One region of the Ectobacillus polymachus genome, then DNA from elsewhere that is predicted to be linked to it. Evidence: riboswitches for the same ligand, from Rfam matches in the RefSeq annotation. Region 1 holds a riboswitch; each other region holds the start of a gene.

The links. Region 1 has a riboswitch for S-adenosylmethionine ahead of ACM5BR_RS13565 (alpha/beta hydrolase). Riboswitches for the same ligand answer to the same signal wherever they lie in the genome.
Region 2: linked by a shared signal. The riboswitch ahead of metK (methionine adenosyltransferase) and the one ahead of ACM5BR_RS13565 (alpha/beta hydrolase) in region 1 are both predicted to bind S-adenosylmethionine.
Region 3: linked by a shared signal. The riboswitch ahead of ACM5BR_RS08385 (methionine biosynthesis PLP-dependent protein) and the one ahead of ACM5BR_RS13565 (alpha/beta hydrolase) in region 1 are both predicted to bind S-adenosylmethionine.

The regions. Positions count from the first base shown of each region.
Region 1 covers NZ_JBLREB010000002.1:602,973-613,401, reverse strand. Annotated here, with positions in the region: gene ACM5BR_RS13585 (MGDG synthase family glycosyltransferase) at 1-178, shown strand, start outside; gene ACM5BR_RS13580 (DUF3920 family protein) at 267-761, opposite strand; gene ACM5BR_RS13575 (YitT family protein) at 1,095-1,988, shown strand; gene ACM5BR_RS13570 (GNAT family N-acetyltransferase) at 2,108-3,646, opposite strand; SAM riboswitch class I at 3,850-3,952, shown strand; gene ACM5BR_RS13565 (alpha/beta hydrolase) at 4,022-4,807, shown strand; gene ACM5BR_RS13560 (GTP pyrophosphokinase) at 4,843-5,529, opposite strand; gene ACM5BR_RS13555 (oxidoreductase) at 5,683-6,729, opposite strand; gene ACM5BR_RS13550 (DeoR/GlpR family DNA-binding transcription regulator) at 6,726-7,496, opposite strand; gene ACM5BR_RS13545 (GNAT family N-acetyltransferase) at 7,663-8,223, opposite strand; gene ACM5BR_RS13540 (amino acid permease) at 8,290-9,672, opposite strand; gene ACM5BR_RS13535 (C39 family peptidase) at 10,029-10,429, opposite strand, start outside.
Region 2 covers NZ_JBLREB010000001.1:2,031,347-2,041,775, forward strand. Annotated here, with positions in the region: gene mnmL (tRNA modification radical SAM protein MnmL/YtqA) at 1-453, shown strand, start outside; gene mnmM (tRNA 5-(aminomethyl)-2-thiouridylate-methyltransferase MnmM) at 450-1,025, shown strand; gene ACM5BR_RS10400 (tetraprenyl-beta-curcumene synthase family protein) at 1,081-2,139, opposite strand; gene ACM5BR_RS10405 (alpha/beta hydrolase) at 2,153-2,935, opposite strand; gene ACM5BR_RS10410 (gamma carbonic anhydrase) at 3,004-3,522, shown strand; gene ACM5BR_RS10415 (phosphatase PAP2 family protein) at 3,658-4,194, shown strand; gene ACM5BR_RS10420 (glycosyltransferase family 4 protein) at 4,212-5,354, shown strand; gene ACM5BR_RS10425 (MDR family MFS transporter) at 5,681-7,210, shown strand; gene metK (methionine adenosyltransferase) at 7,337-8,536, opposite strand; SAM riboswitch class I at 8,673-8,785, opposite strand; gene pckA (phosphoenolpyruvate carboxykinase (ATP)) at 8,997-10,429, shown strand, end outside.
Region 3 covers NZ_JBLREB010000001.1:1,624,867-1,635,295, forward strand. Annotated here, with positions in the region: gene metH (methionine synthase) at 33-3,431, opposite strand; gene ACM5BR_RS08380 (bifunctional homocysteine S-methyltransferase/methylenetetrahydrofolate reductase) at 3,407-5,257, opposite strand; SAM riboswitch class I at 5,386-5,494, opposite strand; SAM riboswitch class I at 5,667-5,779, shown strand; gene ACM5BR_RS08385 (methionine biosynthesis PLP-dependent protein) at 5,842-6,954, shown strand; gene metC (cystathionine beta-lyase) at 6,951-8,105, shown strand; gene ACM5BR_RS08395 (ArsR/SmtB family transcription factor) at 8,749-9,036, shown strand; gene ACM5BR_RS08400 (class I SAM-dependent methyltransferase) at 9,282-10,403, opposite strand; gene ACM5BR_RS08405 (MBL fold metallo-hydrolase) at 10,417-10,429, opposite strand, start outside.

The DNA of each region.
Region 1 (10,429 bases):
CTTCTGTAAAATCGGCGCTTCCGTTACTGTTCGAGATAAAGAAAGCATCGTTACAGAAACACTGTACCTATTAAATCATTCCAATAAACTAACAGAAATGCGCCAAGCTTTAAATCATTTGCATCGTCATGAAAGTTCTCAACAAATCGTAACAGACATTCTGCAATCCTTTGCATAAGCGAAAGCATCCAACCTATACTTGGCCTAGCATCAGCAATCATACGGTTTATTTCTTCCTTATATATAGTAAAAAAAAGAAGATAGAATCATCTATCTTCTTTTTTTAATAAGAATGGATCATTTGCATGATACGCTCTGTTTACTTTCGGTACATATAGCATCATTTTCTCCCTCGCAAAGTCCCTAGCATCACGCTCCATCGTTCTCGCTTCGTATGGAAGATAGCGTTCCATTTTAAATCGTTTCTGTCCGTGTTTGCTCTGATACTCAATATGATGATGAATTTCATGAAGAAGTGTAACAAGCAGCTGCTCGTAAGTATCCCAAGCAAAAATAAAAATAATTTTCTTTCCTAGATGGTAGAAGCCATTCATAGGAAGAAGAAATTCCTCCTCCTCTTCTCCAAGCGCCAGCAATATTTCGTTGGCATCACAAGTATCACAGAATATAACAGGAGCATCGTAGTGCGGATATAAAGACATAATGTCAGTTTTTACTTGCCCAATCTCCCACGGAAAATCCTCATCAATCACATACCAGTTTTCGACTTGCATATATTCTTTATGCAGCGAGAACTTCATCTGATCTCTCCTTCCTTCTTAGCAAAGTACGAGTGGATTCCGATATTATGAAAAAAAAAATCTCACATACAATTATGTTTCACAATTTGGTTGATTTTTAGTAAAAACGATGCAAAAAAATCTTTCCTATTCTGTACGTAAATTCCTTGAAAGGGTTTTCAAAAATTATATGAAGATTAAAATAATTCCGCCTTAATGAAAAGTAGTTGTGTTAACTGGCAAAAAGATTTATTCTCGTCTTGTAGAATGAAAAGCGGACATCGTTCGCTAGAAAATTCTAAAACTATATTCTTTCTTAATCTTTAAAAAAAGAACTTGGAGATGACAATTTTTATGGCGCATTTAGGCGATGCCGACTTCGTTCCTGAGACATCTTTCTTATCCTTACCCATCTTGAAAACAAGACACGCAGAGCTTATTATTCAGCTGGCTGTCATATTCATTGCCTCTATTCTATATGCAATATCAATGAATATGTTTTTTATTCCTCACAAAATGATTAGTGGTGGTTTTGCAGGAATCGGGATGATTATTGGGTATCTCACACATGCCAATATAGGAACGTTGATTTTCATGTTAAACATTCCCTTATTTTATTTTAGTTATAAATATTTAGGGAAAAAAATTACGTATTTAACTATTTATTTTATTGCGGTATCAACTATCGCCATGGCAGTTATTCCCGTACAACAGCTTTCGAATGATATCTTATTATCCTCTATTTTTGGTGGTATTTTGTGCGGAGCATCAACTGGTATCATATTTCGATATGCTTCCTCTACTGGGGGCTTTGATATTATCGGACTATTGGTAGCAAAACGCAGAGATATTTCGATTGGTGAGCTTATTTTTATCTTTAATAGTTTACTGCTAGTAGTGGCTGGATTTATTTTTGGATGGGATATTACACTATACACATTGATTAGTAGATTCGTTGTTGGTAAAGTAACGGACACGATTCATACGAAGCATATTAAATTAACAGTTATGATTGTGACAGAACAAGGTGCAGCTGTGAAACAAACATTACTCAATCAATGCATTCGCGGCATCACGATGGTAGATGCTGTCGGAGCGTATACTGATCATGTGAAGAAAGTCATCTACACCGTTATCACCCGTTACGAATTAGGTGAAGTAAAGCGACTCGTTCGTGAGGTGGATCCAACTGCGTTTATTAATATTACCGAAACAGTTGAGGTAGTAGGCCGATTTAAACGAATATGAAGTAAAAATGGATAATTAATCCAATTTTATAATAAAAAGAGACCGTTAGCTAGAGCATCTTTGAAATATAAGGTGCTAGCTAACGGTTTTTCTTTAGCATCTAGGAATAAAAACATTCCTTACTTTTTATAATGAATCGAATACAAGTCACGTCTACGATCTTTAAGCTGACGCACCGTACCAGACTGACGCTGTCTTCGCAAAATCTCTAAATCAACATCTCCTATAACAACCATTTCAATGTTTGGATTGCATTCTCCGACAATACCATCGCGTGCAAATTCAAAATCAGACGGCGAGAAAATGGCTGATTGAGCATATTGAATATCCATATTTTTAACCTGTGGCAAGTTTCCGACTGTGCCTGTGATAACCGTATATACTTGATTTTCGATTGCGCGTGCTTGGGAACAATAGCGGACACGCAAATAACCTTGACGATCTTCTGTGCAAAACGGCGTAAAAATGATTCGAGCTCCTTTATCGACTGCAATGCGAGCCAGTTCTGGGAATTCGATATCATAACATATTTGAATAGCAATTTTCCCACAATCCGTATCAAATACTTTCACTTCGTCGCCTTCACTAATTCCCCACCATTTTGTTTCATTTGGTGTAATATGAAGTTTGTATTGCTTCTCAATCGTTCCATCCCGGCGGAATAGATAGGATATATTGAATATTTCCCCATCCTCTTCGACAAAGTGGGAGCCGCCTATAATATTGACGTTATATTTCACAGCTAAATCAGTAAACAAGTTAATATAGTCCTCGGTATATTCGCTAATCCGTTGAACTGCAAGGCTTGGAGACTTCTCCTGCATAAACGACATCAGCTGGGTTGTAAATATTTCTGGAAATACAGCAAAGTCAGAGCCCGCATCAGAAGCAACACCAGTGTAATATTCTACCTGCGTTGCAAATTCTTCGAAGGAATGAATTTGCTTCATCATATATTGGACTGCACAAATTCGAACTGGTAATGAAGTTTTATAATAACGCTTTGTATTCGGCTGATAATCCACATTATTCCATTCCATCAAGGTAGCATACTGCTTCGATGCTTTATCATCAGGAAGGTATCCTGGGTTAATTCGCATCAGCATAAAACCGTTTAATGCTTGAAAGGATAAAACGGGGTCATATATTTTATGATGAATGACTTCATCTACATATTCTCTCGGAGATAAGGTATTTGCATATTTATGATAATTAGGAATCCGCCCGCCAATGATAATACTCTTTAAATTCAGCATGCGAGCTAGATCCTTACGCGCCTCATACAAGCGATAGCCAATTTTCATACGACGGTATTCAGGATGTACCATAACCTCAATTCCATACATATTGTAGCCATCCGGATTGTGATTTGTAATATAACCGTTATCTGTAATATCATCCCATGTATGGCGATCATCATATTCATCAAAGTTAATTAACAAACTAGAGCAAGATCCTATTATTTTTCCTTCGAATTCTGCACAAAATTGTCCTTCTGGAAAATGCACGATATGGCTCTCTAATTGCCCCTTTGTCCATGGATCCATTCCTGGAAAACAAGAAGCTTGCATAGCAATAATACTATCGATATCCTTATTTTCAATATTACGAATTAGAATCTTCTTCTCGAATTTTTTTAAATCCAATTGATCAGACATACTATATACTCCTTTTATTCCGTTCAAAAAAGAATTTTGAGAACGGTGTACTACATTCCATTTCTTAGTATACCTCAATTAAAGGGAGGATTACATGAGATCTAGAATTGTACTTTTCATCTAAATGAATACGAATCACTTTATTGACTTTCATGAAAAGAGATGATAGGATAAAACCAACTATACCAATATGAATATTTGTAATTTTATCAAGAGTGAACGAGAGATCTGGCTCTATGACTTCACAGCAACCTCCTTTAGGAAAGGTGCTCCTACCAGCAAAGCAACTGCTTTGGTTGATAAAAATGGAGGAAACTCTTTTTGCAACCAAAAGCAGAGAGAGTTTTTTATTTTGTTAATAAGGAGGATATGCATATGAAAAACTCATATTCGATACTATCAGGAGCAGAACCATTTTTCTTTGCAGGCAATGACATTGGTATTTTAGTTTCGCACGGATTTAATGGCACACCACAAAGCATGCGATACGTTGGAGAAAGGCTTGCAGAAAGTGGATATACTGTTTTAGGAGTTAGGTTGGCGGGACATGGTACGCATTACAAGGATTTGGAGCGATGCTGCTACGAGGATTGGATGCAAAGCCTTAAGGAAGGGTATGAACGCCTTGCAAAGCATTGTAAGTACATTTACATTGTCGGACAATCTATGGGCGGCACACTCGCCCTCACGCTCGCCAGTTCTTATAGATTTGCTGGCGTAATTACCATTAATGCTGCATTCTCGGTTCCGTGCTATGAAGCCTATGAATCTACAAGCTCACCAAAATATATTGATGAATCACTTCCAGACACGAAAGACTCTTCTGTGCATGAGATTGTTTACGATACAGTTCCTGTGTCATCTATTAGACAGCTCCTTCGCTTTATACAGGATGCAAAAACAAGCCTATCATCCGTTCTCTGTCCTGTCTTACTGCTTCATTCGGTAGAAGATCATGTCGTCCCTGCCTCATCTGCACATCAAGTCTATGATACGATTGGCTCTACCGAAAAAAAATCTATTCCTCTAATGAATTCCTACCATGTTGCATCAATGGATTTTGATAAGGACCTCATTGTAAGCTACTGCAGGCAATTCATCGAAGGGAAAGGAAGCCTTCTGAATTCTTGCGGGCGCAAACTTAACACATCAACCATCTAAAAAACGAGCATCGGATTATTCCGATGCTCGTTTTGTTACATGAGGTTTAAGATAGATCTTCCGATTAGTTGCTGACTAGGAGAATCCTGCTCCTCTTTACCCTTTATTTGTTCCATTTCATCTTTAATTCGTTTCATCTTTGCATCTAAATATTGAATCATTTCCGCAGTTTCTTTTAATTGATTGGTCAGCCGCTCCGGAACCGTCTTATCAAACTTGTAATAAATTTTATGCTCTAGGCTTGCCCAGAAATCCATCGCTACCGTTCGAATTTGAATTTCCACCTTCACATGCTCCGTTCGTGTTGAAAGAAACACTGGTATTTCCACAATAAGATGCAAGCTTTGATAGCCATTTGGCTTTGGATGCTGAATATAATCCTTCACCCGTAAAATATTGATATCATCCTGGCTCTGAATAATTTCAAAAATTTCATAGATATCCGAAACGAAGGAACACGTAACACGAACACCAGCAATATCATGAATATGTTCTTTTGCATTCGCTACTGTTATCTCTAGCTCTTTGCGTTCCAGTTTGTTGACGATGCTTTCAGGGCTCTTAATTCTCGATTTAATATGTTCAATTGGATTATGCTGATGTACAAATTGAAATTCTTCATTTAGTATGGTTAACTTTGTATCTATTTCATCTAATGCGAATTTATATATAAATAAAAAATTCTTCCATTCTGCAATTTGTTCTTGAATCATTTGACGCATACATGTATCACCTTTTCTTCTATTTTCTGATACTACTTATACTGTATCAAATTCTTATGAACTTTTCATGAAATCTATATGACTAGTTCATGACAAACAGATTGCAAAGAAGAAAGATAAAGTGAAACTAACTTTGAGTTATCCGCCCAAAGCTTAGTTTTGTAACTGGATAGCACGGCGTTCCTTACTGCTTTGCATAGCTGCATGAATGATACGAATCGTTTGTAAGCCTTCCTCTGGCGTAACGGGATTGGGCTTTCCAAAACGAATATGCTCAAAAATTCCTCTGTAGTAGGCGGCATAATTGCCAGGTACCGTTTCAATTTGTTGCAGGGTTTCTGTCCCGTCCTCTTCCGTTATAAGGCGTCCATACATCTCTGGATCATCATTACCGAAGTCCTTTTTTGTTGGATTTTCTCCAGCCTTCAGTTTGCTTTCTTGACCATCTAATCCGTACTTAATAAAGCTTCCTTTGCTTCCATGTACTAGAAATTTTGGTCCTTGGCCCATTACAATTGAACCAGAATGAAGCAAAACACGCAAGGTCTCATAGCCCATAATAATATGGAAATAATCATCAGTAAGTCCGCCTTTACGCTGGGCAAATACGTCTGCCATCACAAACTGCGGCATGCCAAACAAATGCAAGGCTTGGTCAATTAAATGAGCGCCTAGATCATATAACATGCCGGATCCTCGTTCTGCTCTTTCTCTCCAGCGATCCCGTACATTCGGACGAAAGCGATCGAAATGAGCTTCGTAAGTCGTAATCTCTCCTAATGTACCTTCTTTCATCAATTTTTTTATCGTTAGAAAATCATGATCCCAGCGTCTATTTTGATATACGCTAACCATAACACCCTGTTCGTTTGCTAATGTAATCAGATCTTCGGCCTCTTTAGGATCAATAACCATCGGCTTTTCTATAATCACGTGCTTGCCGTGCATAATACTTTGTTTTGCCATTTCGTAGTGAAGCACATTAGGCGTTGTTATAACAACTAGTTCGATTGAATCATCGTGCAGGATCTCATCTATTGTAGAAACAACCTCAACCTTTTCTATATCACGGCTAACCCTCTCCGCATCGCTTGACATCACTTTTACTAGCTCAAATTCATCTAACACGCGTAAAAAGGGCGCATGAAAGGTAGCACCTGAAAACCCATATCCGACTAGACCAACTTTAATTGCATTCATTTCGTTTCCTCCTGTGTTTCATCTGTAATGATAAGCGTAATATGATATTCTTGTAACTTTGCTTGTAATTCTTCTGGCGGTGCCTCATCGGTTATTACAACATCAATGTCTTGCCAGCTGCCTACCTTATGTAAAAATTCTTTTTGAAATTTCGAATGGTCCGTTACTAAAATAACCTGATTTGCTGCTTGAATCATGCCTTTTTTTACGTAGGCTTCCTCCTCATCTGGGGATGTTAATCCTTGAATTCCTATCCCGCAAGTACCTAAAAACAATGTATTTACACGATATGAACGAAGTTCTTCCGTTGTGCGCGGCCCAATAAAGTTCCGATGAAATGGATTAAACTTACCGCCAAGCGCATAAAGTATCACATTCTCATTATCACTAAGCACCGTTACGATATCGATAGAATTTGTAACGACTTTCACCCTCCGTTCCCCAATCTGATGTGCAACTAATCCGACCGTAGTTGACGTATCAAGCAAAATCGTATCTTCATCGTGAATATACAAGCTTGCTGCTTTTGCAATTCTCTCCTTCCTACTTGATATCTCTCGCTGTAAATACGAAGTAAGTTGGGGGTGACTTGAAGGAATAGCTCCGCCTTTAATACGAACAATGGCTCCTGTTTCCTCAAGTTTTACGAGATCTCGTCTTGCTGTATCACGAGAAACATGAAATACATCAATAATATCTTCCATGCTAATTTCCGGTTTGATTTTTAGTATTCCCATAATCTGCTTAAGCCGTTCTCTTTGTAGCATTGTAATCCTCCGTTCTTATTATTACCTTAAGAATATCTATACCCCTAACTATAATCAAGTAAAATAATTAAAATTATATATAAAATTAATTTTTATACTTAAAAATCTCCTCAAAAAAATTCCTGAAACAATTTGTTTCAGGAATCTTAGTAATCTATAACTCATCTTATCTCGTTTTCGCATAGATACAAGTATCTCGCAAGCCCGTTCCATCGATAGAGACCATATCATTCTTTAATATACCTTCCAATATAAATCCTAAGCGTTCTGGAACTCTACGACTCTTCAAGTTGTTTGAATCACAGCGAATTTCTATACGTCTTGCTCCTAGCTCCTGCATCGCAAAACGATTTATGCCTTCCACCGCTTCTGTGATATATCCTTGCCCGCTCTTAGTCGAACGAATCCAATACCCGATTTCAAACTTCGGTACGCTCCAATCAATTCGATGCAGCCCCGAGGATGCCACAAACTCTCCTGTTTCTTTCAAGAAGACAAGAAGTCGTAAATCTTCACGCTTCCAATATTGAATAATGGCTTCACGCAGATTTTCCTCTGTTTTTTGATCCGTTTGTTCCTCGCTTGCAAAGGGTAGCCATGGTTTTAAATCCTCGATAGATTCCATAATCGCCTCATACACCGCTTTGCCATCTCCTGGCCTTGGCATGCGAATATAGAGCCGCTCTGTATACAATTCAGTTGGTACCTCAATCAATAACGGATTCATAGGAAGCCCTCCATCTTTTTCATTCATGGTAGTACTTCCTAATTTTTCCGTCAAGAGAACGGATGCTTATTTTGATAATTTACTATGCTTATATCCATACAGCATGTAGAAAATAATCCCTATCACAAACCAAATGAAAAATCCAATCCATGTAATGACGGATAAATGAACCATTAAATAGCCACAAGAAAAAACAGCTAACAGAGGAATAATTGGTACGAACGGAACTCGAAATCCCCGTTTTAAATCCGGATTTGTTTTACGTAAAACAATTACACCAATCGATACGACAATGAAAGCAAACAACGTACCGATATTCGTTAAATCTGCAAGTTGTCCAATTGGAATAAGTCCAGAGAAAATAGATGCCATAATTGCCGTGACCCAAATGCTCTTCGTCGGCGTTTTCGTTTTCGGATGAACAGTAGATAAACCCTTCGGTAAAAGTCCATCACGGCTAATCGCAAAGAATAGACGGGTTTGTCCATACATCATAACAAACAATACGGTAGTAATCCCTAAAATTGCACCAAGCGAGATGAGACCAGCTGCCCAATCTTGATGAACATATTGGAGAGCAAACGCTACAGGATTTTTCACATCCAATAGCGTATAAGGAACCATCCCTGTTAATACAGCAGATACACCTACATATAACACTGTACAAATGAGTAAGGAAGTGATAATACCAATAGGCATATTCCGCTGCGGATTTCGAACCTCTTCTGCTGCTGATGATACCGCATCGAAACCAATATAAGCAAGAAAGGCTGTAGCTGCCCCATTAATAACGCCAGAAAATCCGAATGGCATAAACGGCGTCCAGTTTGCTGGCTTTACAAATTTAGCCCCTACTACAATAAACAACAATACAACCGAAATCTTAATAATTACCATAATATTATTTAAACGTGCTGATTCTTTCGTTCCGATTGTTAAAATTGAAGCTAACACTAAGATAATCACAATAGCAACAACATCTACATACGTTCCCTTTGCAGGATTGTAGGCATTGCTAATTGCAGTCGGAATGGAAATGCCAAAGCCTGAAAGGAGCCCTTGAAAATATCCAGACCAGCCACTTGCTACGACCGAGCAGGCAAGTCCGTATTCCAATACGAGATCCCATCCAAGAATCCAAGCGATCAGCTCGCCAAATACAGCATAGCTATACGTATACGCGCTTCCAGATACAGGGACAACAGAGGCAAATTCTGCATAACACAGTGCAGCAAATACACAGGCTAATCCTGATAGGATAAAGGAAAGAATAATAGCAGGACCAGCATGCTCTGCAGCTACGACTCCTGTTAAAACAAAAATACCTGTGCCAATTACCGCACCAACCCCGAGCATCGTTAAATCAAACGCTCCAAGTGATTGCTTTAAACGCGTTTCTGCCTTACCTGACAGCAACATGGTAATTGATTTCTTCCGAAACAAGTTCATATATCATAACTCCTTATTAAATAGTTAAGATGCATACTATGCAAAAAGTTTAGAATTTACAGAAAATTTAAAATATAAAAATATTCATATGAATTATTTTACAATACTATCACTCCTATGTAAAGATATAATCTTTATACAAAATATTCCTAGACACACAAGAAAAAGACTATCATGACTGATAGTCTTTCATTCTTTCATTTTCACTCCACTGATTTTCCTTGTAATTGCTTGAATGAGACGGATCAACTGTTATCATCAATTCTAGCTTAACTATGCAAATTACTACTATTTCATACTTGATATTCCTATATTAGTAAAAGTTATTACTTTGCTTAATAATCTTATCGAAATGATTAGGTATAACTAATTGCTTGACTGCCCATTTGTACCCATGCCTGTTCGAATGCTTGCCGTGATACCGCTGTTTTGGGACCGTCTGCAAGAGGGTCATTAATATATACATATTGTTCATCATAGCCTACGATTACAACGCTATGTTCACTGTACGTAATTTTGACATCACCATCATTTGTATTCCAAGTGGTAAATTCATCATCACTTAGCGGCGCAAAGGTACTATTCGTAATAACCCAAACTGGCGCTCCCTTGTCTATATACGTATATAATTCCTTCACATCTTTTCCTGTCAAATCAACCGCACGTGATGGCAAATATTGTTGTGCCAATTGGAATATAGGTCCATGATAGACGCCATAGCCTGAGTTATCTAAAGAATATATATCTCCAACAAACC
Region 2 (10,429 bases), on a different contig from region 1:
AACCGAGCGCATGATTATAAAACGTACGTAGAAGGAGTCGAAAAACTTCGTAAACATAATATTCGCGTATGCTCGCACATAATTAATGGTTTACCGCTTGAAACGTACGATATGATGATGGAAACGGCCAAAGAAGTAGCCAAACTTGATATTCAAGGAATTAAAATCCATTTACTCCATCTCCTCAAAGGGACACCAATGGTGAAACAGTACGAAAAGGGACAATTACAATTTCTATCCCAAGAAGATTACGTAAATCTCGTAGTGGATCAGCTTGAAATAATCCCTCCCGAGGTGATTGTGCATCGTATTACAGGAGATGGTCCTCCTGATTTAATGATAGGACCAATGTGGAGCTTAAAAAAGTGGGAAGTACTGAATGCCATTGACGCAGAATTTGTTAGACGGAACAGTTGGCAAGGAAAATGTAGTGATAAGGAGATAGATGAATGAAGCTAGAAGGAATATTGCCATTTGCCAGAACGCTACTGAAGGCTGCCGTTTCTCAAGGAGATATTTGCGTAGATGCCACTATGGGCAATGGTCACGATACATGCATGCTAGCTGAACTCGTAGGAGAATCTGGAACGGTATATGCATTCGATATTCAGGAGCAAGCATTGGAACATACAAAAGCTCTCTTAGATGAAAAACATTTGGAACATCGCGCTGTGCTCATTCATGATAGTCATGGAAATCTCGCTCGCCATCTACCAGAACATACGCATGGTAATATAACCGGAGCTATTTTCAACCTAGGATATTTGCCTGGGGGAGATAAAAGCATTGTAACAAAACCAGAATCTACGATTGCTGCTATTACACAGCTCCTTGCTGTTATGGCGGCTGAAGGAATCATTGTCCTTGTTATTTATCATGGGCATCCGGAAGGAAAAGTGGAGCGTGATTCTATTCTTTCTTTCGTAAACGGGCTCGATCAAAAACAAGCTCATGTGCTACGTTACGAATTTGTTAATCAACAAAATGACCCTCCATTTATTATTGCGATAGAAAAGAGAAAATGAAAAATGCCCATCTACTAATAGTCTTTAGTGGATGGGCATTTTTTTGGATGCTTTATTATTGCGCTCTGTTTCGATACATTTTGCCATTTAAATAGAAAAAGTACGAGGTTAAACCTCCATACTTGACAATTTTCTTTGCCATTTTTCTTATCTCTTTTTGTTCATTTACCTTTTGATCTGACATATAGACACCAAGGAGGCCATAATTAAGTAGCTGATGAAACTTTGCATCTGGCAAAGTACGTACGTGTTGATTACTTTCCTGTACAAAATGCTGAAGACGTCTTAAAGTTTGTTCCTTATTTTCATAATAGCTACAAAAATTTAAGTCTCCACCCAGACGATCTTCCTCTTGATCAATAAAATAATCCAATAAAATGTGCAAGCCTTGTACGTAAGGAAAATATCCTTGCCTTATTTTCATAATCGTTTCTTCACTTAGCTCCTCATGAAAGGAATAGGAAACAAGACAAAAGATTCCAAGCGTACTACCCGCACATGCGGAGAATTCAAACCATTCCATCGCAGGTAGTTTGTTTTCGTAAGAATGAAACCAGTTTTGTAGACGACTTTCTCGTTCCTCTACCTTCACATGCTTATGTACTTGCAGATCACAATAATAGCCTGCAAGCTCATGAAGGATTGGAGCAATTTTCGCATAATGATGCGACTTTTGTAAGATCGTTTGACACGTTTCTACGAGTTCGTGTAAATAGCCACCATCCTCTTGATCCTCTCGGTAGCGATAGTAATTAATAGGAGCTCTGCCAGGCGTAAGTGCATGTAGCATTGATTCATGCAGCGCTTCAAAGTCTAGCGGATCCATAGAGGTACTTCTGTCACATAAATTATCAAGATAATCACTTATGGTTTGATAGGCAACAACAAAAGAGATACATTCTTTTCGGTATTCTCTTGCTAGCAGCGCTAGTATTGCACCACCTTCGCAATGAAATGTTTTCGCTTCTATGCTGGCGAGTGCTTGCTTCCTTAGCTCACCATTTGGAATTTCGTTTGCTCTTTTTGTCCAGTAGGCAAGTTCCTCATGTACATATGGCATAACCCCTTTATACACCTTTGCCATTAAAGTGATTGGATTCTTCGGCACATTCATTTACTTTCCACCTCTATTTACCCATATGAGCTTGTGTAAAATGGTATGCGTACGTAAATACTTCATCTTTCTCGTATTCATTAAACAGCTCATGATAGCAATTTTCCCACTCTTTATATGCTTTATCATCAATCTTTAATTCATCAAACCAAGTTCGAACCATTGTTTTATCTACAATTTTATCTTCACACGCCTGCATCAACAGGAGCGGTACATTAGGAAATTCATCTCGTTTATCGGTAGCTTCCTTGATTCCTCTTTGAAGTTCACTATACCATCTTACAGAAACTTTTCGTAAATATAAGGAATCGTTCTCCATGGCATCACGAATCTCCTTGTTTCTCGTTGCCATCTCAACAGTAAGATTCGATGAAACAAGCAGACTTGGATATACCCAATTCATCACCTTTGATATAGCTCTCAAATAAGAAGGGGGCTTAGATAGGATACCAAGACATGGCGAGCTTAAAATAACACCATTTACATCTAGTTTAAATTCTTGCATCATACGAATGGCAATCAATCCGCCCATACTATGCCCCAAAAGAAAAAGTGGTAACTGATAGGATTTCGCTTCTTTTACCCATTTTGATGCTTCCGTTATATAATCATCAAAACTGTTAATATGTCCTCGTGATCTGGAGGTAGTTCCATGACCTGGTAAATCTCCTAATACGACATGAAATCCAAGCTCTTTCCACATGTCAGCGAGCGGCCGATAACGATCATGATGCTCCATTGCACCATGTATCATAACCATAACTGCCTTCGGTTCTTCCGCTTCCCATTTCCACATGAATACTCCCCCTTTGTACTTCTATATGCTACACTATGAATAATTGAAAAGAAAGGTGGTTTTCCGTCTTGATCTATCCGTTTCATGACAAAACCCCGAACATTTCCACAAGCGCTTTCATCGCTGATTATGTTACGATAACAGGCGATGTAACTATCGGGGAAGAAGCAAGCATTTGGTTTAATACCGTGATTCGCGGTGATGTTTCGCCAACTATTATCGGCAATCGGGTAAATGTACAGGATCAATGTACACTTCATCAAAGTCCAAAATACCCACTTATATTGGAAGATGATGTAACTGTCGGACACCAAGTCATTCTACATAGCTGTACGATACGAAAAAATGCGCTAGTTGGAATGGGGTCTATCATTCTTGATGGAGCTGAAATTGGCGAGGGATCCTTTATTGGGGCCGGTAGCCTTGTTCCTCAAGGAAAAATCATTCCACCAAACTCGCTCGCATTTGGACGTCCTGCTAAAGTCATTCGTGAATTGACAGAGGAAGACAAACAGGATATGGCACGCGTCCGCCGTGAATATGTAGAAAAAGGCCAATTTTATAAAGGACTACAAAACAGCAAGTAAAGCCTTCGCTTTGCTTGCTGTTTTTTTACATATCTTAGGATGGGATTTACATTTTCTTATTACTTACTCAATATATTTTTATTAAAATGATAAAGCAGTTCCAAATATTTTTTAGTAGGGAGGTGCTGCTGGGTGATGTCAAAATCAATCAGCGCCTTATATGAAATAGAATGTCACATTTTTAAGAGAATTAATCGGTATTTTGAAAGAAAAGCACTGAATATGTATTTCCGCACGATAACTCATATGGGCGGAGCTACCTTTCTAATTACTGCCGTTATCGTTCTCCTTCTATTTTCTAAAGGATCCTTACGACAGGCTGTTATTACAAGTGCTATTTCTCTTACGATTAGCCACATTCCCGTCCAACTTTTAAAAAAGCTATATCCAAGAAAAAGGCCATATTTAATGGTAGATGGTACGAAATATCCCATTAATCCTTTAAAGGATCATTCCTTTCCTTCTGGACACACAACTGCAATTTTTTCTGTTGTCGTACCTTTACTATTATATATGCCCGTACTCACAATCATTCTCGCTCCAATTGCACTTAGCGTAGGTATTTCACGAATATATCTTGGCCTTCATTATCCTTCAGATGTTCTTGCAGGCTTATGCCTTGGAACGCTTACTGGTATCATCTCTTATTATCAATTTTCATTACTTTTTTGAAGATGGAGGGTTTATGGATGAAAATTGCAATTTTTACGGATACATTTACGCCTCAAGTAAATGGAGTAGCGAAAACGTTAGATCGATTTACAAAGTATTTGGAACGCCAAGGTATTGAATATTATGTTTTTGCTCCGCAAAATACAACTGAAGAAAACGTCATGATAAATGTAAAAAAAATTAAAAGTATCCCATTAGCAATTTATCCTGAATGCCGAATAGCGATTCCAAATCCTGGTTATTTAAAAAAGGAATTGCTTGAATTTCAGCCAGACATCATTCATGTAGCTACACCTTTCAATATGGGACTATTCGGTATGTACTATGCAAAAAAATTAAACATACCTTTAGTAGGATCGTATCATACTGATTTCGATGCGTACTTACAGTATTACAAAATGGAATTTCTATCTACTATGCTATGGAATTATTTACGTTGGTTTCATAGTTCCCTTCAAAAAACATTCGTTCCTTCCTACGAAACATTAAAGCAATTGAAAAAGAAAGGATTTCGTGATCTTCATATTTGGAGTCGCGGAGTTGATTGTCATTTATTTCATCCAAACTATCCACAACAAAGTATTCGTGAAACTTATCATATTACAGCACCGTATATTCTCTCTTATGTAGGACGAATCGCTCCAGAAAAAGACATCGATACATTGCGCAAAATTATAAAGGACGTAAATAAGAAACGCGACAAGCAAGTACACTGGCTGATTGTAGGAGACGGTCCTCTTGCCCCAGAATTAAAAGAAGAATTTAAAGACAATATAACATTTACTGGCTATTTGAAAGGAGATCAATTAGCACAGGTTTATGCTTCTTCAGACGTAATGGTATTTCCATCACCTACTGAAACATTTGGCAATGTGGTATTGGAATCTCTTGCTTGCGGAACACCGGTTGTTGGAGCAAATGCTGGTGGTGTGAAAAACATTATTTCTCCTAATAAAACCGGCTTCCTATGTACCCCTAAAGAAGTAGATGAATTCTTAGTGTCTATTCTTTCTTTATTAGATGATGAATCCAAACGAAAGAACATGAGTATTGCAGCTAGAGAATATGCACTTACACAAAGCTGGGATAGCATATTTGAAAATCTCCTTGGACACTATGAAGATACGATTCGTGTTCCTGTTGCAGAGCTATTAGCATAATTTCTCTAAATAAAAATCGTTTTGATAAAGTGAAACTTCCATCAGTGGGGTTTTTTCATCCCCCACTGATGGTTAGTTGAACCAATCGGACTTTTACGAGCAGTTGACCCCCACCTATCTTCCTTGCTTCTCTCTGAATCTTAAGGTGGGGGTCTTACTGCTCGTTAAAGCGGGATAAAAAAGACCGTTTTGCAGAGTAGTGCAAGATTTATCACTCTGCTTACCGGTCTTTTTTCTTTCCATCCTTCTGGCTTGAATAATAAGGGATATGTCGATAAAATAATAGTCTTATTAGACTATTATTTTAATGAAGAGGAGACAAAAACATGGTGTCAAAGGAAAGTAATCTTCGATTCGTTGTTGCTGGTTTATTATTAGGTATTTTAATGGCAGCAATGGATAACACGATTGTAGCGACTGCAATTGGTACCATCGTATCTGATTTAGGCGGTCTGGATCAATTCGTATGGGTTACCTCAGCATATATGGTTACCGTTATGGCTGGTATGCCTATTTTCGGGAAATTATCAGATATGTATGGTCGTAAACGTTTTTTCGTATTTGGAATTCTTCTATTTTTAATAGGATCTGCGCTTTGCGGTACGGCACAAAGTATGACTCAGCTTAGTATTTATCGTGCCATACAAGGGGTTGGTGGCGGTGCCCTGCTACCAATTGCATTTACGATCGTCTTTGATATCTTCCCTGTTGAACAACGTGGTAAGATGACCGGATTATTAGGTGCTGTATTCGGTTCTGCTAGTGTATTTGGCCCTTTGCTAGGTGCATACATTACAGAACACCTTAGCTGGCATTGGATTTTCTACATTAATGTACCAATCGGGGCACTTTCCCTATTCTTTATCTTACGTGCATACAAAGAATCAAATCCTCCTAAGGAACAAAAAATTGACTGGTGGGGTGCAGCTACTCTCGTTTTATCGGTGGTTAGCTTAATGTTCGCATTAGAACTTGGCGGAAATAAATATGCATGGAACTCTACTCAAATCATATCTCTATTCGTATCGTTCGGCCTTTTCTTTATCATTTTTCTTATCGTTGAAACAAAAGTGAAAGATCCGATTATTTCATTTTGGATGTTTAAACGTCGTATATTTGCGATATCACAAATAATTGCGTTTTTATATGGTGCAACCTTTATCATTTTAACCGTATTTATTCCTATCTTTGTTCAAGCCGTCTATGGAGGATCTGCTACAAATGCCGGACTTATCTTAACTCCAATGATGTTAGGATCCGTTGTAGGTAGCGCAATTGCAGGTGCGTTTTTAACGAAAACAAGTTATCGAAACTTAATGCTTCTTTCTGTCGTATTCTTTTTTACGGGAATGTACCTTCTCAGCACATTAACTCCGCTAACAGCACGTACACTTGTCACAATCTATATGATCGTAGCTGGCTTTGGCGTTGGATTTTCATTTTCATTACTTCCAACATCATCTGTTCATAATATTGAACCACACCATCGCGGTTCAGCAAATTCTACGAACTCCTTTTTCCGTTCATTAGGTATGACTCTAGGTGTTACGATTTTCGGATCGATTCAAAGTAATGCATTTACAAACAACTTAAAGGATGCCTTTCAAGGAATGGGTACAAATCCACTTGGTGCGATTGGAGATTCTCGTTCCATTTTTGAAACGAGTATGCGAAGTAAAATTCCTGCTCCGATTTTAGATAAAATTGTGGCAGCCATGTCTTCTTCTATTACGCATGTATTTACACTTGCTTTGATTGCAATTGCTGTTGCCTTCATTGCTATTCTATTTATGGGAAATTCTCGAGTTACCGTTTCAAAGAAACAAACTAACGCCAAAACACAAGGCGCAAAATGAATAAGTGGCAGGGAAAAGCAAAACAAAACGGATTATCTTCAAAGGGAATGGATATTCTATAAAAATGTAAAAAAAAGAGAAACCTCTAAGGGAATGTTCCTTAGAGGTTTCTCTTATATTACTTTATTATAGTCCTGCTTGTTTCTTTAAATCCTCTGCCTTGTCTGTTTGTTCCCAAGGAAGATCAACATCAGTACGACCAAAATGACCGTATGCTGCTGTTTGCTTATAAATTGGACGTCGAAGATCAAGCATCTTAATGATTCCAGCTGGACGAAGATCAAAATTCGCACGAATTAAATCTACTAGAACTTCTTCAGAGACTTTTCCTGTTCCAAATGTATCAACGGAAATGGACACAGGCTGCGCTACACCAATTGCATAGGCAAGCTGAACTTCTGCTTTATCTGCAAGACCGGCAGCGACAATATTTTTTGCCACATAGCGTGCTGCATATGCAGCTGAACGGTCTACTTTTGTAGGATCTTTACCAGAGAATGCACCGCCGCCATGACGTGCGTAGCCACCGTACGTGTCTACAATAATTTTACGTCCTGTTAGACCAGCATCTCCTTGTGGACCGCCAATTACAAATCGGCCTGTCGGGTTGATAAAGTACTTTGTCTTTTCATCAATTAAATAAGCCGGTACAATTGGTTGAATGACATATTGTTTAACATCCTGCTCTATTTGTTCACGGGTAATTTCAGGATGATGTTGGGTTGAAATTACAATCGTATCAATGCGAACAGGCTGATTGTTTTCATCGTATTCTACGGTTACTTGCGTTTTACCATCTGGACGTAAATATGACAGTATATCATCTTTACGAACTTCTGCTAGACGACGAGATAATTTATGTGCAAGAGAAATAGGAAGAGGCATTAATTCTTTTGTTTCATTACAAGCAAAGCCGAACATTAATCCTTGATCACCGGCACCAATTGCTTCAATTTCAGCATCTGTCATAGAGCCTTCGCGAGATTCTAAAGCTTGGTTTACGCCCATTGCAATATCAGGAGATTGTTCATCAATAGAAGTCAGCACAGCGCAAGTTTCTGCATCAAATCCATATTTTGCACGGTTATAACCGATTTCACGAATTGTTTCACGAACAATTTTAGGAATATCTACATAAGTAGAAGTTGTAATCTCTCCTGCAACTAATACTAAACCAGTTGTTACTGATGTTTCACAAGCTACGCGTGCATTTGAATCCTTCTCTAAAATGGCATCTAGAATGCTATCAGATATTTGATCACAAATTTTATCTGGATGTCCTTCAGTTACAGACTCAGATGTAAACAGACGACGCTTTGTTGTCATTAGTAACCCCCCTTTTTTCTATTATTACGGAACTCATCTCTACATGTTACGTGGCATACTTACAATTCCCAGTTTTTAAAAATAAAAAACCTTTCCCCTTGAGGAAAGGTTAAAATTTGCTCATGTTTGCCTTTCACTCTTATCGTTCAAGGCTTAATTAGCCTTGCATCAGGTTTAGCACCTTTTCACTTTGAGAGTGAGGTTGCTGGGCTTCATGGGGCCTGTCCCTCCGCCAACTCAGGATAAGAGAGTATCCGTCCAAATGTATATTATAGTAAAAACAGCTGCTTGTCAATAAATTTTCATATTTGGAGGCAGTATAATCTCATATTTTGTCGAATAACTTAAATTAAGTAAGAAACAAATATTAATAAATAGTATACGTTATTTAAGTTAATATGTTATACTTAATGCAGAATGAGGATCATATTTCATAAATCACATAAAGGATGGTATGTATATGAGTACTGTGAATGTCCACACTGAATTACAAGCACTAATTAACGGAAGCAACGCGCATGTTCAATCAAGCGTTCCTCAATTAGTAGAAAAAGTTTTAATGAAAAAAGAAGGCATTTTAACTTCTGCTGGCGCTGTTTCTGTTGCAACAGGTAAATATACAGGACGATCTCCTAAAGATAAATTTATTGTTAAAGATGCTATTACAGAAAACAAAGTAGATTGGGGTTCAGTTAACCAACCAATTTCACAAGAAATATTCGATAAATTATATGCGAAAGTAATAGAATACTTAAAAAATAAAGATGAAATATTCGTATTCAACGGTTATGCAGGAGCAGATAAAGCTTATCAAATGCCAATCCAAGTTATCAACGAATATGCTTGGCATAATTTATTTGCACAACAATTATTTATTCGTCCAACTGAAGCTGAATTAGAAAATCATGTTTCAGAATTCACAATTGTTTCTGCTCCAAACTTCAAAGCAGATCCAAGCATTGATGGAACAAACTCAGAAACTTTCATCATCGTTTCCTTTGAAAAACGAATCGTTTTAATCGGCGGAACTGAATACGCTGGTGAAATGAAAAAAGGTATCTTCTCCATTATGAACTTCTTACTACCTGAACAAGAAATTTTTTCTATGCACTGCTCTTCAAATGTTGGTGAGGAAGGCGATGTAGCTTTATTCTTCGGTCTTTCTGGAACGGGAAAAACAACATTATCAGCAGATGCAGACCGTAAGCTAATCGGTGATGATGAACATGGTTGGTCTGATAACGGTGTATTTAACATCGAAGGCGGATGCTATGCAAAAGTCGTAAATTTATCTCGTGAGAAAGAACCACAAATATATGATGCAATAACATTTGGTTCTGTTTTAGAAAATGTTATTGTTGACGAACATACTCGTATTCCAGATTACAATGATGTAACTCTAACTGAAAACACTCGTGTAGCTTATCCAATTGAAGCAATAGACAATATTGTTCTTCCTAGTGTAGCAGGACATCCAAATACAATTATTTTCTTAACAGCTGACGCATCTGGTGTACTTCCTCCAATCAGCAAGCTTTCGAAAGAACAAGCTATGTATCATTTCTTAAGTGGTTACACAAGTAAGCTTGCAGGTACTGAACGCGGCGTTACCACTCCTGAAGCAACATTCTCAACATGCTTTGGATCTCCTTTCTTACCACTACCAGCTTCTCGTTACGCTGAAATGCTTGGTGAAAAGATTGAAAAACACAATGCCAAAGTATTCTTAGTTAACACAGGCTGGACCGGTGGTGTTTACGGAGTAGGTAAACGTATGAACCTTAAATACACTCGTGCCATGGTGCAAGCTGCTCTTAACGGCGAATTAGACAATGCAGAAACAGTGAAGGATGGTATTTTTGGTCTTGAAATTCCACTTCATGTACCTGGTGT
Region 3 (10,429 bases), on a different contig from region 1:
AGTACATGGATGCTACAAAAATTTCACAAACTTTAGACCACACTAAAATATCTTGCCTCCGGATGAGAAAAAACGAATGCTGAAACAGAAGCTTCTGGTTCCATCATAAATCCTTCTGTTAATGTAATACCTATCTCTTCTGGGCGAAGAAGGCGGAATAATTTCTCTTGATCCGATAGCTCTGGACAAGCTGGATATCCGAATGAAACACGAATCCCGCGATAGTTCGTACGAAAGCGTTCTTCCATCGTTACACTCGGATTATCAGGAAATCCCCAACGATCGCGAATTAGCATATGTGTACGTTCAGCTAATCCTTCAGCTAACTCAAGAGCAAGTGACTGAATAGCATGGCTGCGTAGATAATCTCCTCGTTCCTTCCATTCCTCTGCAATCTCCCGTACTCCCGTTCCTACAGTTACAGTGAACATTGCAACGTAGTCCATTTCATCACCAACAGGATGTAAATAATCTGCAAGTGTTCTGCCTGGTGTTTTCTTTTGTCTAGGAAATGTGAAGGTTTCTAGAACTTTACTTTGATCTTCCGGATCATAAATATAAATAGTTTGTCCGTCACGTAAAGCAGGGAAAAATTGATAGACTGCCTTAGGACGAAGCCATGCTTCTCCTTCACGCAGTAAATCAGAGACTAGAGCATGTAATTTTAGGGTTTTTTCATCTCCTTCTTCCAGTAGTTTCTTCACATTCCCCTTTATGCCAAGATGGTGTCCAAGCAGCATTTGCCAATTTATAAAAGGTGCTACATATGAAACAGGAATATCACGCAATATCGTCCTTTTCAAAGAATCAGGTACGGGTGCTTTTACATGTTGAAGTGGAGTTATTTCAAGCGTTTGGCTTATAGCAGAATCCTTACGCTTCGTTCGTTCATTTGTTTTCTCATTCTTTTCTTCTAGTAGCAATTTGCGTTCCGTTTCATCTTGAAGACGATTTGCAAGTTCTAATCCTTTCATCGCATCGCTCGCATACAGTACAATTCCCTCATAAGACGGACCAATTCGAGTTTCTGTAAATTTTCGAGTAAGTGCTGCCCCGCCAACAAGAATAGGAGTATCAATTCTTTCCACCTTCAAATCCTCTGCTGTTAGTACCATTTGCTGTGCCGATTTTACGAGTAAGCCCGAAAGACCAATTATGGTTGGACTGTGGGTCTTAACCTGCTTCACCAATTCATCAGATCTGACATTAATACCTAAATTTATAATTTCATATCCATTATTGGATAGAATAATTTCAACAAGATTTTTTCCAATATCATGAACATCGCCCTTTACAGTTGCTAGAATTACCTTTCCTTTCTTTGAAGCTTCTGTACTTTCCATGAAAGGCTCTAAGTAGGAGACAGCCGCCTTCATACTTTCGGCACTCTGCAATACTTCTGCTACTATGAGTTCATTATTGTTAAATAATCGGCCAACTTCATCCATACCGTTCATAAGTGGACCATTAATAATAGACAAAGGATCTCTCTTTTCATCTAATGCCTGTTGTAAATCAAGTGCGAGCCCCTGCTTCGTGCCTTCAACGATATATCTGGCCAAGCGTTCATCCAAGGAAAGAGTTTCAACTTCTATTGTTTCTTTTTTCTTTGCTACGCGGTAAAAAGCAGTAAATGTATCGAGTGTTTCCTTGCTCGTATCAAATAACAGCCTGTCTGATAGTTTTTTTTCCTCTTCTGAAATCGATGCATATCTTTCTAGCTTTTCCGTATTCACAATTGCATAATCCAGACCAGCCTTCGTTGCATGATATAAAAACACAGAATTTAACACTTCACGACCTGCAGGTGGAAGACCAAAGGAAATATTACTAACACCAAGTATTGTCAAACATTCAGGAAAGGCTTCTTTAATGAGTCGTATTCCTTCAATGGTTGCAGCAGCTGCTCCAATATAGTTTTGATCGCCAGTTCCAACCGGGAATACGAGCGGATCAAAAATAATGTCTGAAGGGCGAATATCATATTTTTGCGTAAGTAATTCGTAGCTCCTTTTCGCAATTTCAAACTTTCGATCCGCCGTTACAGCCATTCCATCCTCATCAATTGTCCCAACAACAACTGCAGCCCCATATTTATGAATGAGTGGAACAACCTTTTGAAATCGATCTTCACCGTTTTCTAAATTAATTGAATTTAAAATGGCTTTCCCTTGTGAGTAGGAAAGTGCACGCTCCATTACTCGTTCATCCGTAGAATCTATCATAAGTGGTGTTTTAATCATTTTCGTTGCTATTTGTAAAAACTGTTCTATATCCTCGATTTCATTTCGATCCGGATCGGCCATACACACATCAATTACATGTGCATTTCGCTTTACTTGTGCTCTCGCTATTTCCGCTGCTTCTTCAAACTTTCCTTCTGCTATCAAACGTTTGAATGCGCGTGATCCAATGACATTCGTTCGCTCCCCGACAAATAGAGGCCGCATAGAATCTTCATATTGCAGCGGTTCTAAGCCGCTTACGGCATGACCTTTACGATGATACTTAGGACGCGGACGCAACCCTGCTACTGCTTCCTTTAAAGCCCGAATATGATCAGGAGTTGTCCCACAGCAGCCACCAATAATATTCACCCATCCTTCTTCAGCGAACGTTTTCATCTTCGTTGCAAGTGACTGAGGAGATTCATGATAGTGCCCTTCTTCATCTGGAAGACCTGCATTCGGATAGCAGGAGATATAGCTTTCTGATAGACCGTTTAAAGAACGAATTGATTCCCTCATAAACTCTGGTCCAGTCGCACAATTTAATCCGACTGATAATGGCTTTATATGCTCGATTGATAAATAAAATGCTTCAATTGACTGCCCAGCAAGTGTTGTTCCCATTGGTTCAATCGTACCAGAAATCATGACTGGTACTTTCTTATTTAACTCTTGGAAAGACCGTTCTATGCCAATACAGGCCGCTTTCACATTTCGCATATCCTGACTTGTTTCCACCAATAATACATCTACTCCACCTCTTAGAAGGCCAAGTGATTGTCTCTCATAGGATTCAACTAATTTATCAAAAGTCACACCGCCTGTAACGCTAATAGCCTTCGTCGTTGGTCCCATGGCACCCGCAATATAAACTTCCTTACCCGATTGTTCTACTGCCTTTCTTGCAATTTGTACGGCTAACTCATTCATTTCTATATCATATTGTTCAAGGTTATAATCCTTTAAAACGATCTTCGTAGCCCCAAATGTGTTCGTTTCAATAATATCTGCTCCTGCATCAATGTATGCTTGATGAATAGCTAAGATAAGATCTGGACGAGTTTTTATTAAATATTCATTGCATCCTTCAAATTCCTCTCCGCCAAAATCTACAGCAGTTAAATTTGCCTGTTGTATCATCGTTCCCATAGCTCCGTCCAGAAGTAAAATTCGTTCCTCTAATGCTTGTTCAATTCCCCGCATGTCGTTGCTCCCTTTCTTCTTACTTTTATATATCGTACGAGTTCTTCTGATATCTCAAATTTTTGAAATGGAGTGATGATATACACACCATGAAATAACTTCATTGCCTCATCAATTAGTTCTTTTGCAATCTTTAACCCTTCCTCTACCGCATTCTCAGGAGCTAGATGATTATCCATCCGTTTTCTTACTTCATCTGGTAACGTAATTCCTGGTACTTCGTAATGCAAAAAATCTGCATTTCGTTTACTAACGAGTGGCATGATTCCAATAAATATTGGCGTTTTAAAATCTTTTACTGCTTCGTAGGTTTTTCGTAACACTTCTTTATCAAAAATTGGTTGTGTTAAAAAATAGTCCGCACCGGCAGCAATTTTTTTCTCCATCCTTCGAACTGCCCCGTCAATGTATCGAACATTCGGATTAAAGGCAGCTGCAACTGAAAAAGATGTCGGAACGCCGATAGATTTACCTAATGGTGAGCGCCCATCATTTAACTCCTTTATCATCCGAATTAATTCGAATGAGGATACATCGAATACTGATGTTGCTCCTGGAAAATCTCCAACTCTTGCCGGATCTCCCGTTAGCGCTAATACTTCATGTATGCCTAAGGAAGACAAACCTAACAAGTGCGAATGTAAACCAATTAAATTATGATCACGACATGTTAAATGTGCGAGAACTGGAATATCATAACGTCTAAGGAGTGCCCCCATTGCCATATTTGAGATACGCGGGCTGGCTAGTGAATTGTCAGCAAGAGTAATTGCATCTGCTCCTGCTCGTTTTAAAGCCTTTGCTCCTTCAAAAAATCGTTGTGTTTGCAATTGTTTTGGTGGATCTAATTCAACAATAACCGTTGTTTCACGTTTCGCCTTTTCAGCCAAAGAAGATACTACTGCTGTTATAGGCTGTATTGTGACAATAGGTGAAGGACGATGCTTAATCTTCTTCTCGTTAACTGGCGCTTCACCATTCAATGCGTGTCTCATTGCTCGAATATGTTCTGGCGTCGTACCGCAGCAGCCTCCAAGCAATCGTACACCTTGCTCGATAAACCTCTTAGCCATCTGTTCAAAATAATCTGCAGTACCTTTGTACTCATAGCGTCCATTATCATATTTTGGCAATCCAGCATTTGGGTATGCGGATAAGTATCCTTTACTAGGTAAGGATACTGTTTCTAATGATTCAATCATGCGCAGCGGTCCCAAGTGGCAATTTAATCCAACAACGTCGGCTCCTTTTTGCTGTAATTCATCTAATACTTGTTCGATGAATCGTCCACTTTGTGTAAGCCCTGCTTCGTGTAAGGCTACTTGTGCTACAATCGGCAGATTCGTTGCCTTCCGTAATACGCCAAGTGCGTGATAGAGTTCAACTTCATCGTAAAACGTTTCTAGAAGAAGAGCATCGGCCCCTTCTTCCAATAGTGCGCTAGCTTGCTCCATAAGCATAAATTCCCGCTCAACTTCTGTAGTCATAACAGATCCTATATGCTTCATACCACCAATTGTTCCAAGTACAATCGTATTCGCTTTCGCAGCTTTTCTAGCATTTCGAACTGCTTCTCGATTTATTTTTTTTACTTCATTTTCTAAACCATACATACGAAGTTTCCCTTCGTTGGCTCCGTATGTATGTGTTTGAATGACATCTGCTCCTGCTTCCACGTACAGCCTATGGATTTCAGTAATTCTTTCAGGCTCTGTTACATTCAACTCTTCAAAGCAGCTTTGCAAACCGTATGAATGGAGCATTGTTCCCATCGCTCCATCTCCTATCAGGATCCCCTGCCCAAGACTATCTACTAAGTTGCCCATATGTCACACTCCCCATATTCTGCTAACCCAAAAGAGGGAGATGAAAGAAACCCCTACTTTTAGAATGTTTCATTTTATCAAACAAAGGATCCCCCACTTCAAAGAAGAGGGGGATCCTTTGTTTCCTCCTCTTATCACGCAAAACCATTGTTTTGCAGGTTGTAGCACCGTTTCAAACATTCGTTTGAAGGTTGCCGGGCTTCATAGGGCCTATCCCTCCACCACTCTCGATAAGAGTTTCAAATCTGCTAGCTTGTAAGTGAATAATTTTTCAATTAATTTATCATGTACGACAGCAAATCGTCAATTCATTTTCAGAAAAAATATTTTTTTCTGAATACACAAAAAACAATTGCATTTTCTATCTACTTTGATATACAGTATTAAAAAGCCTTAACAATTTCATATATTCTTATCAAGAGAGGCAGAGGGACTGGCCCTGCGAAGCCTCAGCAACCATTAACAACCCTGTTAATACGGTGCTAATTCCAGCAAATTCACAATGAATTTGACAGATAAGAAGGTATAATCCAAAAAGCCTTCTTCTTATGAGAAGGCTTTTTTACATTAGAGGAGGATGAAACATGAAACGGATAGAAACAAAGCTTGCACAAATTGGCAACAGAAGTGAAGAGTGTACCGGAACTGTAAACGTACCCGTATATTTCTCAACTGCTTATCGTCACGAAGGAATTGGAAAATCTAGCGGCTATGATTATATTCGAACGGGAAATCCTACTCGAAACATATTAGAAAAAACAATTGCCGATTTAGAAGAAGGTGATCAAGGCTTTGCATGTAGCTCAGGAATGGCTGCGATTACGCTCGTTCTATCCTTATTTCAAGCAGGAGATGAACTCATTGTTGCAGAGGATTTATATGGAGGCACATTTCGGCTATTGCGTGATTACGAAGAAAAATGGAATATTCGATGTAGATACGTGAACATACAAGATCTCACTGAAATTACCAAGGTACTATCTCCTCAAACAAAGGCAATCTTTCTAGAAACTCCTACAAATCCACTAATGCAAGTTGCTGATATTGAGGAAATTGCTGCCATTAGCCAGCAGCACAATCTTCTTCTCATCGTTGATAATACATTTTATACACCCATTCTGCAAAAGCCTCTTCATCTTGGTGCTAACATCGTTGTTCATAGTGCAACAAAATATTTAGGAGGACATAACGATGTATTATCCGGCCTTGTTGTGGCAAAAGGAACTGCATTGTGCGAAACACTCGGCTACTATCACAATTCCTCCGGAGCAGTACTTAGTCCATTCGATTCATGGTTGCTTATGCGCGGAATGAAAACATTAGCTCTTCGAATGAGCAAGCATGAAGAAAATGCTAAAGTAATCGTTGATTTTTTGCAAAAAGCAAATGAGGTGACTGATGTACTCTATCCTGGGCATGGAGGCATGCTATCCTTTCGGCTGCAGCGAGAAGAATGGATTAATCCATTCCTACAATCGCTAGCTCTTATTACATTTGCAGAGAGCCTTGGAGGAATTGAAAGTTTTATCACCTATCCTGCTACTCAAACACACGCCGATATTCCATTTGAAATTCGAAACGAGAGAGGTATTTGTAATCGGCTGTTACGTTTTTCAGTTGGAATTGAACATATAGCCGATTTACTTACAGATTTAAGGCAAGCGTTTGATACTCTTCATAAGGAGGTAGGAGCATGAATCCATCCTTTTCTTTACAAACAAAATTACTTCATAACAATCACAAAGTTGAAACACAGACAGGGGCAGTGAGCGTTCCCATCTACAACACAAGTACATTTCACCAGCTAAGCGTGGATAAGTTTGGAAAATACGATTACAGTCGTTCTGGAAATCCGACTCGGGAAGCATTAGAAGAAACCATCGCTGAATTAGAAGGAGGCACGAGAGGCTTTGCATTTTCATCGGGAATGGCTGCCATCTCCACATGCTTTTTACTTTTATCCCAGGGTGATCATGTCTTAATTTCAGAGGATGTATACGGCGGTACATATCGAATCATTACAAATGTTTTATCTCGATACGGGATCTCCCATACATTTGTAGATATGACAAATATGGAAGCAGTTACGAAAGCGATATTACCAAACACAAAATTATTCTATATTGAAACACCATCTAATCCTCTTTTAAAAATTACAGATATCAGGAAAATAACAAGCCTAGCAAAACGAATCGGTGCTCTTACTTTTGTTGATAATACGTTCTTAACACCTCTTCTGCAGCAACCGCTTGCGTTAGGAGCTGACATTGTGTTACATAGTGCAACGAAGTTTATTTCCGGCCATAGTGATGTTACAGCAGGATTAGCAGTCGTACAGGATGAAAAACTTGGCGAGCGCCTTGCCTTTTTACAAAATGCATTTGGTGCCATCCTAGGGCCGCATGATAGCTGGCTTGTCTTGCGAGGAATCAAAACGATGCACGTTCGATTAGAACAATCCTCACATTCTGCTGAAAGACTGGCTTTATTTTTACAAAATCACGAAAAGATACAACAGGTATACTATCCTGGACTAACAGAGCATGATGGCTATGAAGTACAACAAAAGCAAGCAAAACATGCCGGTGCAGTTCTTTCCTTTGTTTTAGAAAATGAGCAGGACCTCCATACCTTTTTAGAACATATTACATTACCTGTTTTTGCAGTCAGTCTAGGAGCTGTAGAATCAATCCTCTCTTACCCTGTCACAATGTCCCACGCAGCTATGGATGAGGAAAAACGTCAAAAGCTTGGGATTACACGTTCACTTTTACGCCTTTCCGTTGGGTTAGAAAACTACGATGATTTACAATATGACTTTACAAACGCCTTATCACAGATAAAGTGAAACTTCCCTCGGTGGGGGTTTTCTCTCATCCCCCACCGAGGGTTAGCAAAGGCCAATACGGACTTTTACGGGCAGTTGTCCCCCACTTAGCCTTCTCCGATCTCTCTAAGCCTTGAAATGGGGGTCTTACTGCCCGTTAAAGCGGGATAAAGTGAAAATCTTCAAAAACAGGTGTTATCATATTCAGATACTAAAATCTAGAAAAATTTAAAAAAGAGGTGATGAAATCCCATTCTCATCATCTCTTTTTTTAGGAAATACATCTATAGCAGCCTTATGTATGCTAGAGGAAACTATTACGTATGTACTATATATAACAGAGTAAATATGATACAATGATTGTGCTATTTATTACAATATTTTTACAAATTATATACAAATAAATCCGCAAATTTACATTCAATTAAAATTTTAACTCATAAGTAAATATACTCCATTTGTAACTGTCAATTCAGTCTGTTTTTATATCATATTTTGGTTAATTTGAATACCATTACCTAAAATATGAAGCCTAATTTACGTAGCTATCTCTTTTCTTACGTTTTCTTTACTTTTCGACTAAACATTTGCAATCGGTATACTATTTATCATAAAATTTTGTTATGTATGGTGCTATTCGTATATATGGAGGTGTAAAAAATAAATGTTTGATTCATTTCGAGACGGAGAAGAACAATTCGAAGGAAATGCAGAAATGTTAAAGGTACTCGCGCATCCTGTTCGCCTTTGTATTGTGAAAGGATTGATTGAACGTGGAGCATGCAACGTATCTACTATGTACACATGCCTTAACATGCCTCAATCAACCATTTCACAGCATCTAGCTAAGCTTAAAAGCGCAAAAATCGTAACAAGCGAACGAAAAGGGTTGGAAATATATTATAACGTAGAAAATAAAAAAGTAATCCAACTCGTAAATGTATTATTTTAATTAGGGGAAAAGGTAAGCAACATTCACTTCAATGTTGCTTTCTCACTTTCTAAATCATTATCCACTTGTCAAATTCTCCTTTAATCTCCCTGTTGTATATAAATCAATACCAGTGCACCGAACGTATCTCATTGCATCTTATGGCTACAAATAACGGATAATACGCTAATTCAATAGGAATTTCAAATACCATTTTCCGATAGCCTTCTGCTGCTTTCCAATCATCAAGAAACAAATGATCCAGATTACGCCATCAACATTGACGTATCCAGCAAATTACCTACAGAAAAAGACGAAACTCCTTTTTGCTGTATACTTACATGAAAATAGTCACTCATACTCCCTTGTAGGATAAGCGAACGAATGGCACGGTTTTGTTTATTCTTTTCAGAAAACGGATTGTTATCATTATGATTCATCAACTTTTGCATAATACCTGTTGATAATAAAAAGCGAGTTTGCTTTACACGTAATACAGTCTTTAAACCAACTTCCTCGCCCGCTTTTTCTAATTCATCCCAATGTATATGAGAAGTAATATCCATCTCACCTGGATGCAGCAAAGGATTTCGGATGAGCTGATGCTTATAATAGCCGCGTAAGCTCCCTTCTCGGTGAAGAGGATGCATCCATTCCTCATTTGTATATCCATAGTCTACAGAAATACATATCCCTTGTTCGATACGGTTTGCTAATTGATGCACAAACTCGCTCATTTGTAGTGGAATTTCAAACCGTTGTCCATCTTCCAAATGAAGATTATGACTGTGTAAATATTGCAATATAGCTTTATTTTGTAGAGGAACTTGTTTTTCAACGAGTTCATCCTGTTCATTCAATGTAACAAGTACTTCCACTAAACCATGTTCTGTATTTTCAATAACCTCTACAGGAAAGGCATCAAACAATTCATTGGAAAAAACAATACCCGAAAACGAAGAGATCTGTTCAATTGAAGTAAGCTGTTTTACATTAGAAAATGGATGTAGCTTTTGCTGCTGCAATTTACGATGATAAGGACTCGTTTCGACAATTATATATTGTAATGATGAAAACGTATTAGGAGATTCTTTCTTCCATTCTGTTAGAACATCAAATGCAAAACGTCCTGTACCGCCGCCAATTTCACAAATGATGGGTGGTACCCATCCACCTTCTACAAGCTTAATAAAAAATGAAGCAAATTGCTGTGCATATATAGAAGAAATATTACTACTAGTAAAAAAATCGCCTTGTCTGCCTATTTTTTCTTGCTCCTTCATATAATAACCATAGGTTTCATCATATAAAGCAAGTTGTATAAATGTACGATACGAAATCGCATGCTCTGGTGACGCTTGAATCGCCTTTTTTATGACAGAATGCATGATGTACTTCACCTCAGCTTAAAAAG